2 regions of the Microbacterium sp. AC215 genome follow, and region 1 is predicted to be linked to the other one. Evidence: predicted binding sites of a transcription regulator. Region 1 holds the regulator's gene; the other holds the start of a gene.
The links. Region 1 encodes LexA, which represses DNA repair genes until DNA is damaged. Its sites were predicted from a motif close to TCGAACANNTGTTCGA; they were not measured.
Positions count from the first base shown of each region.

Region 1 (7,248 bases):
AGGAACGGATCGCCGTACGTCGACCACGTGAGCACCGGCTGAGGGAACGGCGGGATGACATCGAGCTCCCACGACTGCGCGGCGTAGGAATGCACGAAGTAGAAGCGTTCGTTCTCGATGCCCTTGAACAGCACCGACTCAGCGCCCGGCTCGACCGTGTTCCACCCCATGTGCGGCAGCACCGGCGCGTTGAGCTCCGTGACCGCTCCCGGCCATTCGCCGAGACCCTCGGAATCGTGCCCGCGCTCGACACCGTGCGCGAACAGAACCTGCATGCCGACGCAGATGCCGAGCACCGGGCGCCCGCCTGCGAGCCGGCGATCGATGATCTCGTCCCCGCCGTGCGCGTAGAGCGCATCGCGGACGGCCTGGAACGCGCCGACTCCGGGCACCACGAGACCGTCGGCCTCGAGGGCCTCCGTGCGGTCGCGCGTCAGCACCGCATCAGCACCGGCTGCGATGAGCGCCTTGACAGCCGAGTGGACGTTGCCGGATTCGTAGTCGAAGACGGCGACCCGGGGAGCCCTGCTCACAGTGCGCCCTTCGTCGACGGGATGCCGTCGACCAGGGGGTCGAGGGCCTTGGCCTGGCGGAACGCCCGAGCGAATGCCTTGTACTCGGCTTCGGCGATGTGGTGGGGGTCGCGGCCCCCGAGAACGCGTACGTGCACCGTGAGTCCCGCGTTGAAGGTGATGGCCTCGAACGTGTGGCGCACGAGCGAACCGGTGAAGTGGCCGCCGATGAGGTGGTGCTCGAAACCGGCAGGCTCCCCCGTGTGAACGAGATAGGGACGCCCCGAGATGTCCACGACAGCCTGCGCGAGCGCTTCGTCGAGCGGCACGAGAGCGTCGCCGTATCGCGAGATGCCGGACTTGTCGCCCAGCGCCTCACGGATGGCCTGACCGAGAACGATCGAGATGTCCTCCACGGTGTGGTGTGCGTCGATCTGCGTGTCCCCCGAGGCGCGCACCGTGAGGTCCGTGAGCGAGTGCTTCGCGAAAGCCGTCAGCATGTGATCGAAGAACGGCACCGACGTGTCGATACGGCTCGCACCGGTGCCGTCGAGGTTCAGCTCGAGCTCGACGGTGGACTCCGACGTGCTGCGCACACGCGTGGCGGTGCGCGGGGTCTGGGCGGGGCTGCTCATGAAGCCGATCCTATCGAGGCGAGGGCATCGAGGAATGCCGTGGTCTCCGCCTCGGTGCCCGCGGTGACGCGGAGGTGCCCGGGGATCCCGACGTCGCGGATGAGAACACCCTGCTCGTAGAGCTGCTGCCAGACCTTCTGGGGCTCTGCGACGCCCCCGAACAGGACGAAGTTCGACCAGGACTCATGCGGGGTGTAGCCCAGCGCCTCGAGTGTCGCGGAGATGCGATCCCGCTGCTCGACGATCTCCTCGACCATGCCGAGCATCACGTCGGAGTTGCGCAGAGCGGCGACGGCTGCGGCCTGCGTGAGAGCGCTGAGGTGATAGGGCAGGCGCACGAGCCGCAGAGCGTCGATGAAGGCAGGATCCGCGGCGAGGTACCCCACGCGGGCACCCGCGAAGGCGAAGGCCTTGCTCATCGTGCGGGAGACGGCGAGCCGCGGTCGTCCCTCGAGAAGGGTCAGAGCCGATGCCGCGTCGTGCGGCGCGAACTCCTGGTACGCCTCGTCGACGACGACGATTCCGTTCGACGCCTCGTACACGGCTTCGACGACGTCGAGGCCCAGCGGCGTGCCTGTCGGATTGTTCGGCGAGCACAGCAGGATGACGTCAGGATCGACATCTCGCACCTGCGCTGCCGCCTCTTCGGGGGTGATCGTGTAATCGGGCTGCCTGGTGCCGGCGACCCAACGCGCTCCGGTGCCCTTCGAGATCAGCGGATACATCGAGTAGGTCGGGGCGAAGCTGAACGCCGTGCGGCCCGGCCCTCCGAACGCCTGCAGAATGTGCTGAAGGACTTCGTTCGACCCGTTGCCTGCCCAGATCTGAGCCGGTTCGAGACCATGACCGAGATACTCCGCGAACCCTTCCCGGAGCGTGGTGAACTCGCGATCCGGGTAGCGGTTGACATCGCGGAGCGCGACCGCGATGTCGTCCAGGATGTCACTGGCGACCGCGTCGGGAACCGGATGCGTGTTCTCGTTGACGTTGAGTGCGATCGGAAGAGGCGCTTGCGGCGCTCCATAGGGCGTGAGCCCTCGGAGGTCGTCGCGAAGAGGGAGGTCGGCGAGTGATGCAGTCACCCTTCCCATGGTAGGCCGCCTTCGCTACACAGACGCTCGTGGTGACGGAGTGTGAACGCGCATCCGCGCCGCACCGCTCGATCGAACGGCCCTCACGGGTTCATTCCGAATACTGCGCCGGAATCGCCAGCTCCTGGCCGATCTGCAGCTCGCCGCCGCGCAGCAGGTTCAGACGCGTGATGTCACCGATCACGTCGCGCGGATCCGCGCCGGGGGCCACGCTCTCAGCGATCGACCACAGCGTGTCGCCGGGCATCACCGTCACCGTCGCGAACGATGCCGTGGCAGTCTGCTCGCCTGAGGCCATCGCACTGCCGCCGCTGAGTGCGGCGAATGCGATCCCGGCTGCGAGCGGCACGGCCGCGACAGCGAGAACGACACGTCGACCGCGCGCCGTCAGCTTGAGCCGCGTCGCCGGACGAGCCGGAAGGACTGCTGCACTGCTGAAGGTGATGGTGCTCATGTCGTGCTCCTCTGCATCTACCGCGTGGGCGGTGAAGTTGGCGTAGCGTTCGCATTCGCGCCTCGGCCGGGAGCCGTGAATGCGAAGCTACGTTCCGAAGTTATCTTCGAATTCGAACATCTGTCAAGCGTTCTTCGAAACAGAAGTCCGGGAATCGGCCGACACGCTCGAACAGATCTTCCACTTCGGCGCGATTCTCGGATACGGTTTCGATGTCAACACCCCACCACGGGCCTCCGACATTCGAACTGAGACGCCGGAATCGCACACCTGAGGAGCACCATGAGCGACATCTCCGCCCCCGACGCCGACGTCCCGCGCACCCGTCGCCGCAAGAGCCTGAGTCCCAAGCAGATGGCGATCCTCGAGGTCATCCAGACGTCGATCAGCCGTCACGGGTACCCGCCGAGCATGAGAGAGATCGGCGACGCCGTGGGCCTCAAGTCGCTGTCCAGCGTGACCCACCAGCTCGGCCAGCTCGAGCTGAGCGGATATCTGCGACGCGACCCCGGCAAGACCCGTGCCATGGAAGTGCTCATCGACCTCCCCGGCACCAGCGGAGAGAATCCCGCCGATGTGGCGACCCCCGTGGGCGATGCGGCGCTCGTGCCGCTCGTCGGCCGCATCGCCGCAGGTGTCCCGATCACCGCCGACCAGCAGGTCGAGGAGATCTTCCCGCTCCCCCGGCAGCTCGTCGGCAAGGGCGACCTGTTCATGCTCAAGGTGTCCGGCGAATCGATGATCGATGCGGCGATCTGCGACGGCGACTGGGTCGTGGTGCGGTCGCAAAGCAGCGCCGAGAACGGCGAGATCGTCGCCGCCATGCTCGACGGCGAGGCGACGGTGAAGGTTCTCCGTCGACGCGACGGCCACACCTGGCTGCTGCCTCGCAACTCCGCATTCGAGCCGATCCTCGGCGACGAGTCCGTCATCCTCGGCAAGATCGTCGCCGTGCTGCGCGCGGTCTGACTCCCCTCCCACCCTGGCGGTGACGGCGGGCGTCGACGCACCATAGGCTCGAACCATGTCGTCGCCGTTCGGTACCTGGACCTCTCCGTTCACCCCCGACCGGATCGCCGCGTCGTCTCCGCGGATCGATGGCAGCGCCTTCGTGGCTGACGAGATCTGGTGGGGTGAGTCGATCCCTGCCGAGGGCGGTCGCCTGACCGTGCGAAGTTCGACGGGTGCCGAGATCCTTCCCGCGCCATGGAGTGCTCGGTCTCGCGTCCACGAGTACGGCGGCGGGGCGTGGACCGCGGATGCCGACGGCACGCTGTACTTCGTCGATGCCAAGGATCAGCGCGTGCACCGCATGCCCCGCGGCGGTGTCCCCGTTCCTCTGACACCCCCGGGCCCGGCGCACGGCGGTCTGCGTCTGCAGAGCGGCCGCCTGTTCGCCGTGCGGGAGGATCTGTCCGTCTCCCCTCACCGACGCGCCATCGTCGAGATCCCGACCGACGGGTCGGCATCCGACCGGCCTGCGCTGTTGAAGACCCTCGTCGAAGGCGAGTCGTTCTACGCTCATCCGGCACTGTCTCCCGACGGTTCTCGTGCAGCGTGGGTCGAGTGGTCCGGCGATCGGATGCCGTGGCAGCGAGCGTCGTTGGTGATCTCGGACGGCACCGCGCGCACAGAGCTGTCCACTCGCGCCGCGCTGCAGCCCGAGTGGACGGCTGACGACGAGATCGTGTACTCCGACGATCCCTCGGGCCGCTGGGCTCTGCACCGACAGCGTGTCAGCGGAGCCCAGGCGGTCGGCACGGCGGAGCAGATCATCGACGACGACGCCGACACGGGATACGGCCTCTGGGTGCTCGGCAATCGCTGGTACCGCCCGCTCGCCGACGGTCGCGTCGTGGCTGTGCGCACGAACGGTCGCGACCGGGTCATCGTCATCGACCCCGACGGCAGCGCCCACCGCATTCCCCTCCCCGCAGACGGCCACGTGAGTGTCGACGATGTCGCGGGCTCCCGCGTGCTGCTCTCCGGAAACAGCTCGACGACAGAACCCGGGGTCTGGTGCGTCGACGTCGACACGGGTCGCGTCGAGGCCGTCGCGGGAGCTGCGCCGACCGATCCTGCGTGGATGCCGCCCGCATCCGAGGTCCTGGTCGACGGCTCGCACGGGCCCGTCCATGCCTTCGCGTACCCGCCGACGAATCCCTCGGCCCACGCTCCGGCCGCGGATGACGAGCTCCCGCCCTACATCGTGCTCGTCCACGGCGGCCCGACCGCGCATGTGACCGGCGCGGCGTCCGCCGCCGTCGCGTTCTGGACGAGCCGCGGCATCGGCGTGCTCGACGTCAATTACGGCGGATCGACGGGCTACGGCCGTGCGTACCGCGAACGGCTGGACGGCGGATGGGGCGTGGTCGACGTCGACGACGTGATCGCAGCGGCCCGCGGCCTCGCCGATGCCGGGCTCGCGGATCCCGCCCGCATCGCGATCAGAGGCGGCTCGGCGGGCGGTTGGACGGTGCTCTCGTCGCTGGTGCGGGGAGGGACGTTCGCCGCGGGGATCAGCCGATACGGAGTGGTCGACCTGCGGATGCTGAGCGCGCACTCCCACGACTTCGAGGCGCACTACATCGAGGGGCTGGTGGGTCCGCTGCCCGAGGCGGAGGCACTCTACGTCGCGCGTTCGCCCCTGACGCACGCCGACCGGATCGACGTGCCGGTGCTGCTGATGCAGGGTGCGGACGACCGTGTCGTGCCACCGGCACAGTCCGAGGCGATCCGCGATGCGCTGGCGACGAGTGGTGTGGAGCACGAGTACGTGCTGTACCCGGGTGAGGGCCATGGCTTCCGGTCGAGCGAGACGATCATCGACGCCCTCGAGAGGGAGCTCGCTTTCCTCGGACGCGTGTTCGGATTCACGCCCGCGCGCTGATCACTCCCCCACGCGGTTGCGCAGGCGCATCGCGCGCTCGGCTTCGCGGGTGTCCTGACGCTCGCGGAGGGTCTGGCGCTTGTCGAACTCGCGCTTTCCCTTGGCGAGAGCGATCTCGACCTTGGCGCGACCGTCGGAGAAGTACAGCTTCAGCGGGATCAGCGTGTAGCCGCCGGCGGAGACCGCGTGCTGCAGCTTCGCGATCTCCTCACGGTGCAGCAGCAGCTTGCGGACGCGCTTCGCCGAATGGTTGGTCCAGTGGCCCTGCGAGTACTCCGGGATGTGCACCGAGTCGAGAAAGACCTCGTTCCCCTTGACGAACGCATATCCGTCGCTCAGGTTCGCGCGCCCCTGGCGCAGTGACTTCACCTCGGTGCCGGTGAGCACCATCCCCGCCTCGTACGACTTCTCGATGTTGTAGTCGTGACGTGCGCGACGATTGGTCGCGACGACCTTCTCCCCGCGTTCCCTGGGCATGATTCTCTCCTGATCCGCGTCGCGCAATGGTTCCGGTGCCCGTCACGGGCGCACGACAGCCTGTCAGTCTATACCGGCGCGCGGGTCAGGTGCGAAGCCAGCGACGGATCGCGAAACCCGCCGACAGCGCGGCGAGCACGACGCCGATGCCGATCAGCACCGGGACGACGATGGCAGCGTCCTGCATCGACACCCAGGTCGTGATGAACGGCACGCGTCCTCGGAGGTAGCCGTCGACGCCGAAGTGGACGCCGGCGACGACGGCCGCGCTTGCGAGGGCCGAGCCGAGGAAGGCAGCGAAGACGCCCTCCAGGACGAACGGCGTCTGGATGAAGCGGTTGGACGCCCCCACCAGGCGCATGATCCCGATCTCCTTGCGTCTGGCGTACGCGGAGAGCCTGATGGTCGTGCCGATCAAGAGGATGGCGGCGATCAGCATGAGCGCTGCGATACCGACCGCGATGTAGGTCGCGACCGTCAAGGCGGAGAACAGGGGTTCGAGGTACTGGAGCTGATCCTGGACCTGCTCCACCCCCGCGACACCGTTGAACGCCTCGGAGATGACCTGCGACTGGCCGGGATCCTTCATGGTGACGAAGAAGACCTCGAACGCCTGCTCGGGCGAGATCACGCTCGCCTGGTCCTCGCCGAGCTGATCGACGAGCTTGGCGTACGTGTCTTCCTTGGAATCGAAGCTGACCTCGCTGATGAGAGGAGCGAGCGCCTCGCCGTCGAGCTGTGCTCGCACGGCGTCGACCTGCTCCTCCGATGCGCCGCCGTCGACGCAGGTGTCCTGCTCCGAGATGTCGGAGCACATGTAGACGGCGACCTGCGCCCGCTCGGTCCAATAGCCGCGCATCGTGCCGATCTGCGCCTGCATCAGGATCGCGGCGCCGACGAAGGTCAGCGAGACGAATGTCACGAGCACGACGGAGATGACCATCGAGATGTTGCGACGAAGCCCTCCGAGGGCCTCCGCGAGGATGAGTCCGATTCTCACGACGTCGGCCCCACTTCTTCCGTGCCGTCGTCGGACAGACCGAGTCGATCGGCCACCCCGAGCTCGGCGACGTCGACCTGCGGCAGCACGATGGGATGCGTCCGCGCCGCGAGGGCGACCGCCGGCTGCTCGTCTATCACCGGCGGCTCGATCGGCGCCGCCTGAGCCTCGGGAGTCTCGGATGCGGTC
Region 1 is NZ_OZ409869.1:3,730,415-3,737,662, reverse strand. It holds gene hisH (imidazole glycerol phosphate synthase subunit HisH) at 1-533, opposite strand, end outside; gene hisB (imidazoleglycerol-phosphate dehydratase HisB) at 530-1,147, opposite strand; gene ACZZZF_RS18240 (histidinol-phosphate transaminase) at 1,144-2,238, opposite strand; gene ACZZZF_RS18235 (LysM peptidoglycan-binding domain-containing protein) at 2,330-2,692, opposite strand; gene lexA (transcriptional repressor LexA) at 2,975-3,661, shown strand; gene ACZZZF_RS18225 (S9 family peptidase) at 3,717-5,582, shown strand; gene smpB (SsrA-binding protein SmpB) at 5,583-6,059, opposite strand; gene ftsX (permease-like cell division protein FtsX) at 6,145-7,059, opposite strand; gene ftsE (cell division ATP-binding protein FtsE) at 7,056-7,248, opposite strand, start outside.

Region 2 (7,248 bases), 2.9 Mb from region 1:
CGATGGCACGCTGCGCAGTGACGCCATCCTCGAGCCCTTGCCGCCGGAGCCCCGCCACCTCGTCGACGAGGCCTGCACGCCACATCTGTTCGACCCGTGCGTCGAGCCGTTCGACGAGGACGCTGCGCTCGACATGGAGACCGATCAGTCGGGTGTCCGCCTGCCAGAGCGACGGCTGTTCCGGCAGAGCGGCACCGTGCGTGGCGCTGCCCTGCTCGAGCACCTCGAGGGCGCGGATCACGCGTCTCCCGTTGTGCGGGTCGACGCGCGCCGCCGTGGCGGGGTCGAGCGCTCTCAGGCGGTCGAGCATCGCCCCCGCACCCTCGTCCTCGAGCTCGCGTTCGAGCCGAGCGCGGATGACCGGATCGCGCGGCGGGAAGGCGAAGTCGAAGACGACGCTGGAGACGTAGAGTCCGGAGCCGCCGACGAGGATCGCGTCAGCACCACGGCGCTGGATATCGATGATCACGGAGCGCGCAAGAGGCTGATACCAGGCGACCGCCGCTTCCTCGTCAACCTCGCGCACGTCGAAGAGGTGGTGCGGAATACCGCGTCGGTCTGCGGCGGCGAGCTTCGCCGTGCCGATGTCCATTCCGCGGTAGAGCTGCATCGCATCGGCGTTCACGATCTCGGCCGCGTTGCCCCGCCGGCGCAGCGCCTCGGCGAGATCGAGCGAGAGATCGCTCTTGCCCGTCCCCGTCGCGCCGACGACCGCCCAGAGCCGCGGCGCATCCTGCGTGCCGCCCGGCTCCGTACCCGTCATCCCTTGGATACCGGCTTCGCCGCGAGCAGCGGTCACCTGCCGACGCGCAGCGTCGGCAGGCCGAGAGACACCGCCCGCGTGCCGTCGGGCGCCACAGGCGCCGGCACGGCGCACGATTCCGCCTGGGCGCGATCCCAGGCGTCCCCGCCGCGCGTGCGACGGATCTTGAGCGGGGAGCCCGTCGGGTCATCGGCGAGCAGGTGGAACGGAGCCGCATGGGTGATGGTCACCGAGACGACGTCACCGGGCCGGGGAACAGCCGACCCCGGGGTCACCTCGAAGTGCACGAGGCGGTTGTCTTCTCCCCGGCCGGTCAGCCTATGCGTCTCGGCGTCCTTCTTGCCCTCGCCCGTCGAGACGAGGACCTCGACCTCGCGGCCGATCTGCTTCTGGTTCTCTTCGAGCGAGATGCGCTCCTGCAGCGCGATGAGCCGGTTGTAGCGTTCCTGCACGACGGCCTTCGGAACCTGGTCTTCCATGGTCGCCGCCGGTGTGCCCTCGCGGATCGAGTACTGGAAGGTGAAGGCGCTCGAGAAGCGGGCCTGTTCGACCACCCGCATCGTGTCCTCGAAGTCCGCCTCGGTCTCACCGGGGAACCCGACGATGATGTCGGTGGTGATCGCGGCATGCGGAATGCGATCACGGACGCGGTCGAGGATTCCGAGGAACCTCTCACTGCGATAAGAACGACGCATGGACTTGAGGATGCGATCGCTGCCGGACTGCAGCGGCATGTGAAGCTGCGGCATCACAGTGGGAGTCTCAGCCATCGCGTCGATCACGTCGTCGGTGAACGCAGCCGGGTGAGGACTCGTGAAGCGAATGCGCTCGAGTCCGTCGATCTCGCCCGCCGCGCGCAGGAGCTTGCCGAATGCCTGGCGATCGCCGAACTCCACGCCGTAGGAGTTGACGTTCTGTCCGAGCAGGGTGACCTCGATGGCACCGTCCTCCACGAGGAGGCGGATCTCGTTCAGGATGTCACCCGGACGGCGGTCCTTCTCCTTGCCGCGAAGACTCGGAACGATGCAGAAGGTGCACGTGTTGTTGCATCCGACCGAGATGGACACCCACCCGCTGTGCGCAGAGTCACGCTTGGTCGGGAGCGTCGAGGGAAACACCTCGAGCGACTCGAGGATCTCCAGCTCGGCGTCACCGTTGTGTCGCGCTCTCTCGAGAAGGCCGGGAAGCGACCCCATGTTGTGCGTGCCGAAGACCACATCGACCCATGGGGCCTTGTCGAGAACGGCTTGCTTGTCCATCTGGGCGAGACAGCCCCCGACGGCGATCTGCATGCCGTCCTTGCGGCGCTTCACCGAAGCGAGCTGACCGAGGGTCCCGTAGAGCTTGCCCGCGGCATTGTCGCGAACTGCGCACGTGTTGATGATCACGACATCGGCCTCGGCGCCGTCCGTGGCTCGGACGTATCCCGCACTTTCGAGCGAGCCCGAGAGACGTTCGGAATCGTGGACGTTCATCTGGCAGCCGAAGGTGCGGACCTCGTACGAACGCTGGCGCCCGTTACGGTCGATTGCGGCTGACGACGACGCGATGATCGTCGGTTCACTGCGCGGGATAGTCATGATCTCCCCATTGTACGAGCGGTTCCCTCTCGCTGCCGCTGACCGGGCCGGCTACCGGGCAGGTGCGCGCCCCCCGCCGCCTCAGTCCGAATCGACGAATCGGACCCGCGACGAGGAAGAGCCGGAAGAACCCTCGGCGAGGGCCGTCTTCGCAGCCGTCATCGCGACAGAACCGTTGTACCCGCGACGTGATAGCTGACCGACGAGGCGTCTCAGAGCAGTATCCGGGTCAAGGCGGGACATCGATCGTGCTTTCGAGCGAGCGTACTCGAGTGCGCGCTCCGCGTCGTCGTCGGGAACATCGCCCAATGCCGCGTCGATCACATCGCGGGGAATCCCCCGCTGCGAGAGCACCCGCGAAAGAGCGACCCGCCCCTGTCCTTTTCGCTCGATTCCCGACATCACGAGCTGATCGGCGAGAACCGCGTCATCGAGGTAGCCGCGGCGACAGAAGTCGTCGATCACGTCGTCGATCGACCCGGAGTCGAGCCGGACGCCGTTCTCTTCGTAGCCCCTGAGCACCATCCGCGCCTCGGACAACGAGAGCGATCGAGCCCTCAGCTTGCGCACGAGAAGCTCCTCGGCGTCGACGCGCAGCTTCGACGGATCGACGCCGCTCTCATCTGCTGAGTCGTCGTCGTGTGGTTGCAGTGCACGCAATCGGGGTGCAGACCGAGCCGCAGCGCCTCGAGCAGGATGCCGTTCGCTGGGCCCACGAGAGTCGACGAGTGGAGCTGGAGCCGAGTCGCCGGTGGAGGCGACTCCCACCGCCGTCGATTCCACGAGGCCTGCGTCTTCCGCGGCGCGGGGGGTGACTGCATCGGACCCGCCAGTACTTCGATCGACCGGCGTCATCCGCGCGGAATCGCGGCCGAACAGAGGGATGATGGGGGCGAGCTCCTGAGGCTCGCCCCCGCCATCACTCATGGTTCACTCCGGTTGCGCCACAACCGCGAACCATCACGATCATGCCGGGCGGCGCTCGGCGAGCTCGTCAGCAGGTGCCTCGGTGGCTCCTCCGATGCCGAGCTTCTGCTTGATCTGGGTCTCGATCGCCAGCGCGATGTCGGGGTTCTTGAGCAGGAACGTTCGCGCGTTCTCCTTGCCCTGTCCCAGCTGGTCACCGTCATAGGTGTACCAGGACCCGGACTTCTTGACGATGCCGTGCTCCACACCGAAGTCGATCAGGCTGCCCTCACGGGAGATGCCGACGCCGTAGAGGATGTCGAACTCAGCCTGCTTGAACGGCGGAGCCATCTTGTTCTTCACGACCTTGACCCTCGTACGGTTTCCGACTGCGTCGGTGCCGTCCTTCAGAGTCTCGATTCGGCGGATGTCCATTCGGACGGACGCGTAGAACTTCAGCGCCTTTCCACCCGCGGTGGTCTCCGGCGAGCCGAAGAAGACACCGATCTTCTCTCGCAGCTGGTTGATGAAGATCATCGTGGTGTTCGTCTGGTTGAGCCCACCGGTGAGCTTTCGCAGCGCCTGAGACATCAGACGAGCCTGCAGACCCACGTGGGAGTCACCCATCTCGCCCTCGATCTCGGCTCGAGGCACGAGCGCGGCCACGGAGTCGATGACGATCAGGTCGATCGCCCCGGAGCGGACGAGCATGTCCGCGATCTCGAGCGCCTGCTCACCCGTGTCGGGCTGCGAGACGAGAAGGGCGTCGATGTCGACACCGAGCTTCGCGGCGTAGTCAGGGTCGAGCGCGTGCTCGGCGTCGATGAAGGCAGCGATTCCGCCGGCGCGCTGAGCGTTGGCGATCGCGTGGAGGGTGAGCGTCGTCTTACCCGACGACTCAGGACCGTAGATCTCGACGATTCGTCCACGCGGCAGTCCTCCGACGCCGAGGGCGACATCGAGAGCGATGGAACCGGTCGGAATGACGGCGACAGGCGCACGCTCGTCGCTGCCCAGTCTCATGACCGAGCCCTTTCCGAACTGACGATCGATCTGGGCGAGGGCGGTCTCGAGGGACTTCTCGCGGTCAGCGGGTGATGGCATGACGTGCTCCTTATGCTCGCGTGGTGCCGCCTGTAGGCTGTCGCGGTCCTCCCGGCTGGGCGGAACTCTCCGACAAGGCGTATGGCTCTTCGGCTTGTTCTTCACCGTAGGAGGAGCCTCCGACATTGCGTCGTCAGCACCGCGAAACAGGGAGAGAAACGTCTCTGAACCACTTGTGCAGAAGACTACGCCCGTTTCGAACACATATTCGACGACACGCCGTCGCGGCGTGTCGCAAATCGAAACCGCCTCGAACGCGGCCCTCGCCGCGAACGCCTCAGAGGGTCATCGCTTGCGCGGCTCCAGACGACCTGCACCGTGTCGCCGCTCCACGGGGACATCCGTCTCGGCGCACAGCGCCAGCCAGATCTCGCGCGGTGCGACGCCAGCGTCCAGCGCTTCGTCGGCAGTGCGCCCGGCGAGCTGAGTCAGAACGAGGTCGCTGATCAGAGATGACCCGCGACCGCCGAATTCCGCATCGACTGCGCGGAGGAACTCACTACGTCGCATCAGAGGCTATGAGAGTCCGACGTTCAGTGGAGCGACAGCTCGGGCTCGACAGAAGCCACGAGGTCGTCCGGAACGACATCAGGGAAGACCTGAATGCCTTCGAGGACCGAGATCCGGTCGCCGACCTCTCGCATGATGATCGAGATGGGAACATCCAGAGCGTCAGCCACCGAGGCGAGAATCTCACTCGATGCTTCCTTCTGGCCCCGCTCGACCTCGCTGAGATAGCCCAGCGCCACAGAAGCCTTGCTTGCAACCTGCCGGAGCGTCCGCCCCTTCTGCAGGCGGAAGTCCCTCAGCACATCGCCGATTTCCTGTCGTACAAGAATCATCGGAACCTCCTCCCAGATCGCCTTCTCGAGGTCTCCCTCGAAGAGACCGCCAGTCTAGTCCTACCGACCTTCACAAAATCTACCTTCGCACGCTGTGCTTTCGGTGTGAGCACATAGGACATAACGGAGCGCACCCATCCCCTATTCCCGCAGAACCCGAGCGAGCATATCGATCGCCGCGTCGACCGCCCGCGCCCGCACCTCTGCACGATCACCGGCGAATCGAAACAACTCGGTGACCGAGGAATCCGGCGTCACCACGGCCACATGCACCGTGCCGACCGGCTGACCGTCAGGTGAGTCCGGCCCCGCGATACCCGTGGTCGAGACGCCGACGTCGGCAGGGGCCCCGTCGACGTTCAACGCACCGCGCACCCCCGCCGCCATCTGGAGAGCGACGTCGGGGTGGACAGGACCGTGCGCGTCGAGCAACGCGTCGTCGACGCCCAGCAGCGTGTGCTTCACCGGGGTGGCATACGCGACGATCGCTCCGCGCAGGGAGGCGGACGCCCCCGGCACGGAGACGAACTCGGCCGCGAGAGCACCGCCCGTCAACGACTCCGCGACACCGAGCGTCCAGCCACGCTCGACCAGCGCGGCGAGGACGGCCGACGCAGATGTCACGAGGGCTGCCGCGCGCCTCGCACCTGCGCGACGATGTAGTCGATTCCGCTCGCCACGGTCAGGATCAGCACGAGCACCATCAGGATCGCGGTCACGAGCAGCCACGGCTCCAGCCCGATCACGACGTGCAACGGAAGCAGCGCCCAGGACAAGGCCACCGCCTGCACTGCCGTCTTGATCTTGCCCATCCAGGCCGCAGCCACGACGTGCTCCTTCGCCACCATGAGACGGTGGATCGTGATGCCCCACTCCCGAATGAGGATGATAATCACCAGCCACCAGTTCAGCTCGCCGAGTATCGCGAGACCGATGAAACCGGCGCCGGTGAGCAGCTTGTCGGCGATCGGGTCCCAGAGCTTTCCGAAGTCGCTGACGATCTCGTAGCGGCGGGCCAGATAGCCATCGACCCAATCGGTCGAGATCGCGACGATGAAGAGAACGGCGGCGATCCAGCGGACAGCGATGTCGTCGAGTCCGAACGTGCCACCGATCAGCAGGAGGACGAAGAAGATCACCGCGAGCGGTATGCGCGCGACCGTGATCGCGTTGGGAAGCTGCCGTGGAATGGCCATCAGTCGCGTCCCGTCAGTCCCCAGGCGTCTTCGTCGCCATCGTCTTCAGCCTCGACCACCGGAAGTCCCTGGAACTGCGCCTCGACCGGGTCGTGCGGCGTTCCGGCAGCAGTCGCGGCCGAGGAGGGGGCAGGCGGCTTCGGCGGGGTGTCGTCGCCTCGCAGCTTCGCCATGACCTGGGGCAGCTGTTCGGCCGTCGCCAGCACATCGCGCGCCTTGGATCCTTCTGACGGGCCGACGATCTCTCGCGACTCGAGGAGGTCCATCAGGCGACCGGCCTTCGCGAACCCGACGCGGAGCTTGCGCTGCAGCATCGACGTTGACCCGAACTGCGACGACACGATGAGTTCGGCCGCGGCGAGAAGAAGCTCGAGATCGTCGCCGATGTCCTCGTCGACCTCCTTCTTCTTCGTGGGCTCCAGCGCTTCCTGGACGTCGGCGCGGTAGTCCGGACGGGCCTGACGCGTCACGTGCTTGACGACCGCGTCGATCTCCTTCTCATCGACCCACGCACCCTGCAATCGGAACGGCTTGGACGACCCCATGGGCGAGAACAGCGCATCGCCCTGTCCGATCAGCTTGTCGGCGCCGGGGCTGTCGAGGATCACGCGGCTGTCTGTGACGCTCGTGACGGCGAACGCGAGGCGTGAGGGGACATTCGCCTTGATCAGACCGGTCACGACATCGACGCTGGGTCGCTGCGTCGCGAGCACGAGGTGGATACCGGACGCGCGTGCGAGCTGGGTGATGCGGACGATCGAGTCCTCGACGTCGCGCGGGGCGACCATCATCAGGTCCGCCAGCTCGTCGACGACGACGAGGAGGTACGGGTAGGGCTTGAGCACGCGTTCGCTTCC
Region 2 is NZ_OZ409869.1:806,239-813,486, forward strand. It holds gene miaA (tRNA (adenosine(37)-N6)-dimethylallyltransferase MiaA) at 1-763, opposite strand, end outside; gene miaB (tRNA (N6-isopentenyl adenosine(37)-C2)-methylthiotransferase MiaB) at 796-2,343, opposite strand; gene ACZZZF_RS04235 (regulatory protein RecX) at 2,425-2,913, opposite strand; gene recA (recombinase RecA) at 3,310-4,353, opposite strand; gene ACZZZF_RS04245 (DUF3046 domain-containing protein) at 4,639-4,863, opposite strand; gene ACZZZF_RS04250 (helix-turn-helix domain-containing protein) at 4,887-5,195, opposite strand; gene ACZZZF_RS04255 (CinA family protein) at 5,337-5,819, opposite strand; gene pgsA (CDP-diacylglycerol--glycerol-3-phosphate 3-phosphatidyltransferase) at 5,816-6,391, opposite strand; gene ACZZZF_RS04265 (FtsK/SpoIIIE family DNA translocase) at 6,391-7,248, opposite strand, start outside.
Region 2: a site for LexA is predicted at 4,550-4,565, ahead of recA (recombinase RecA). Genes of this name have one in related genera too.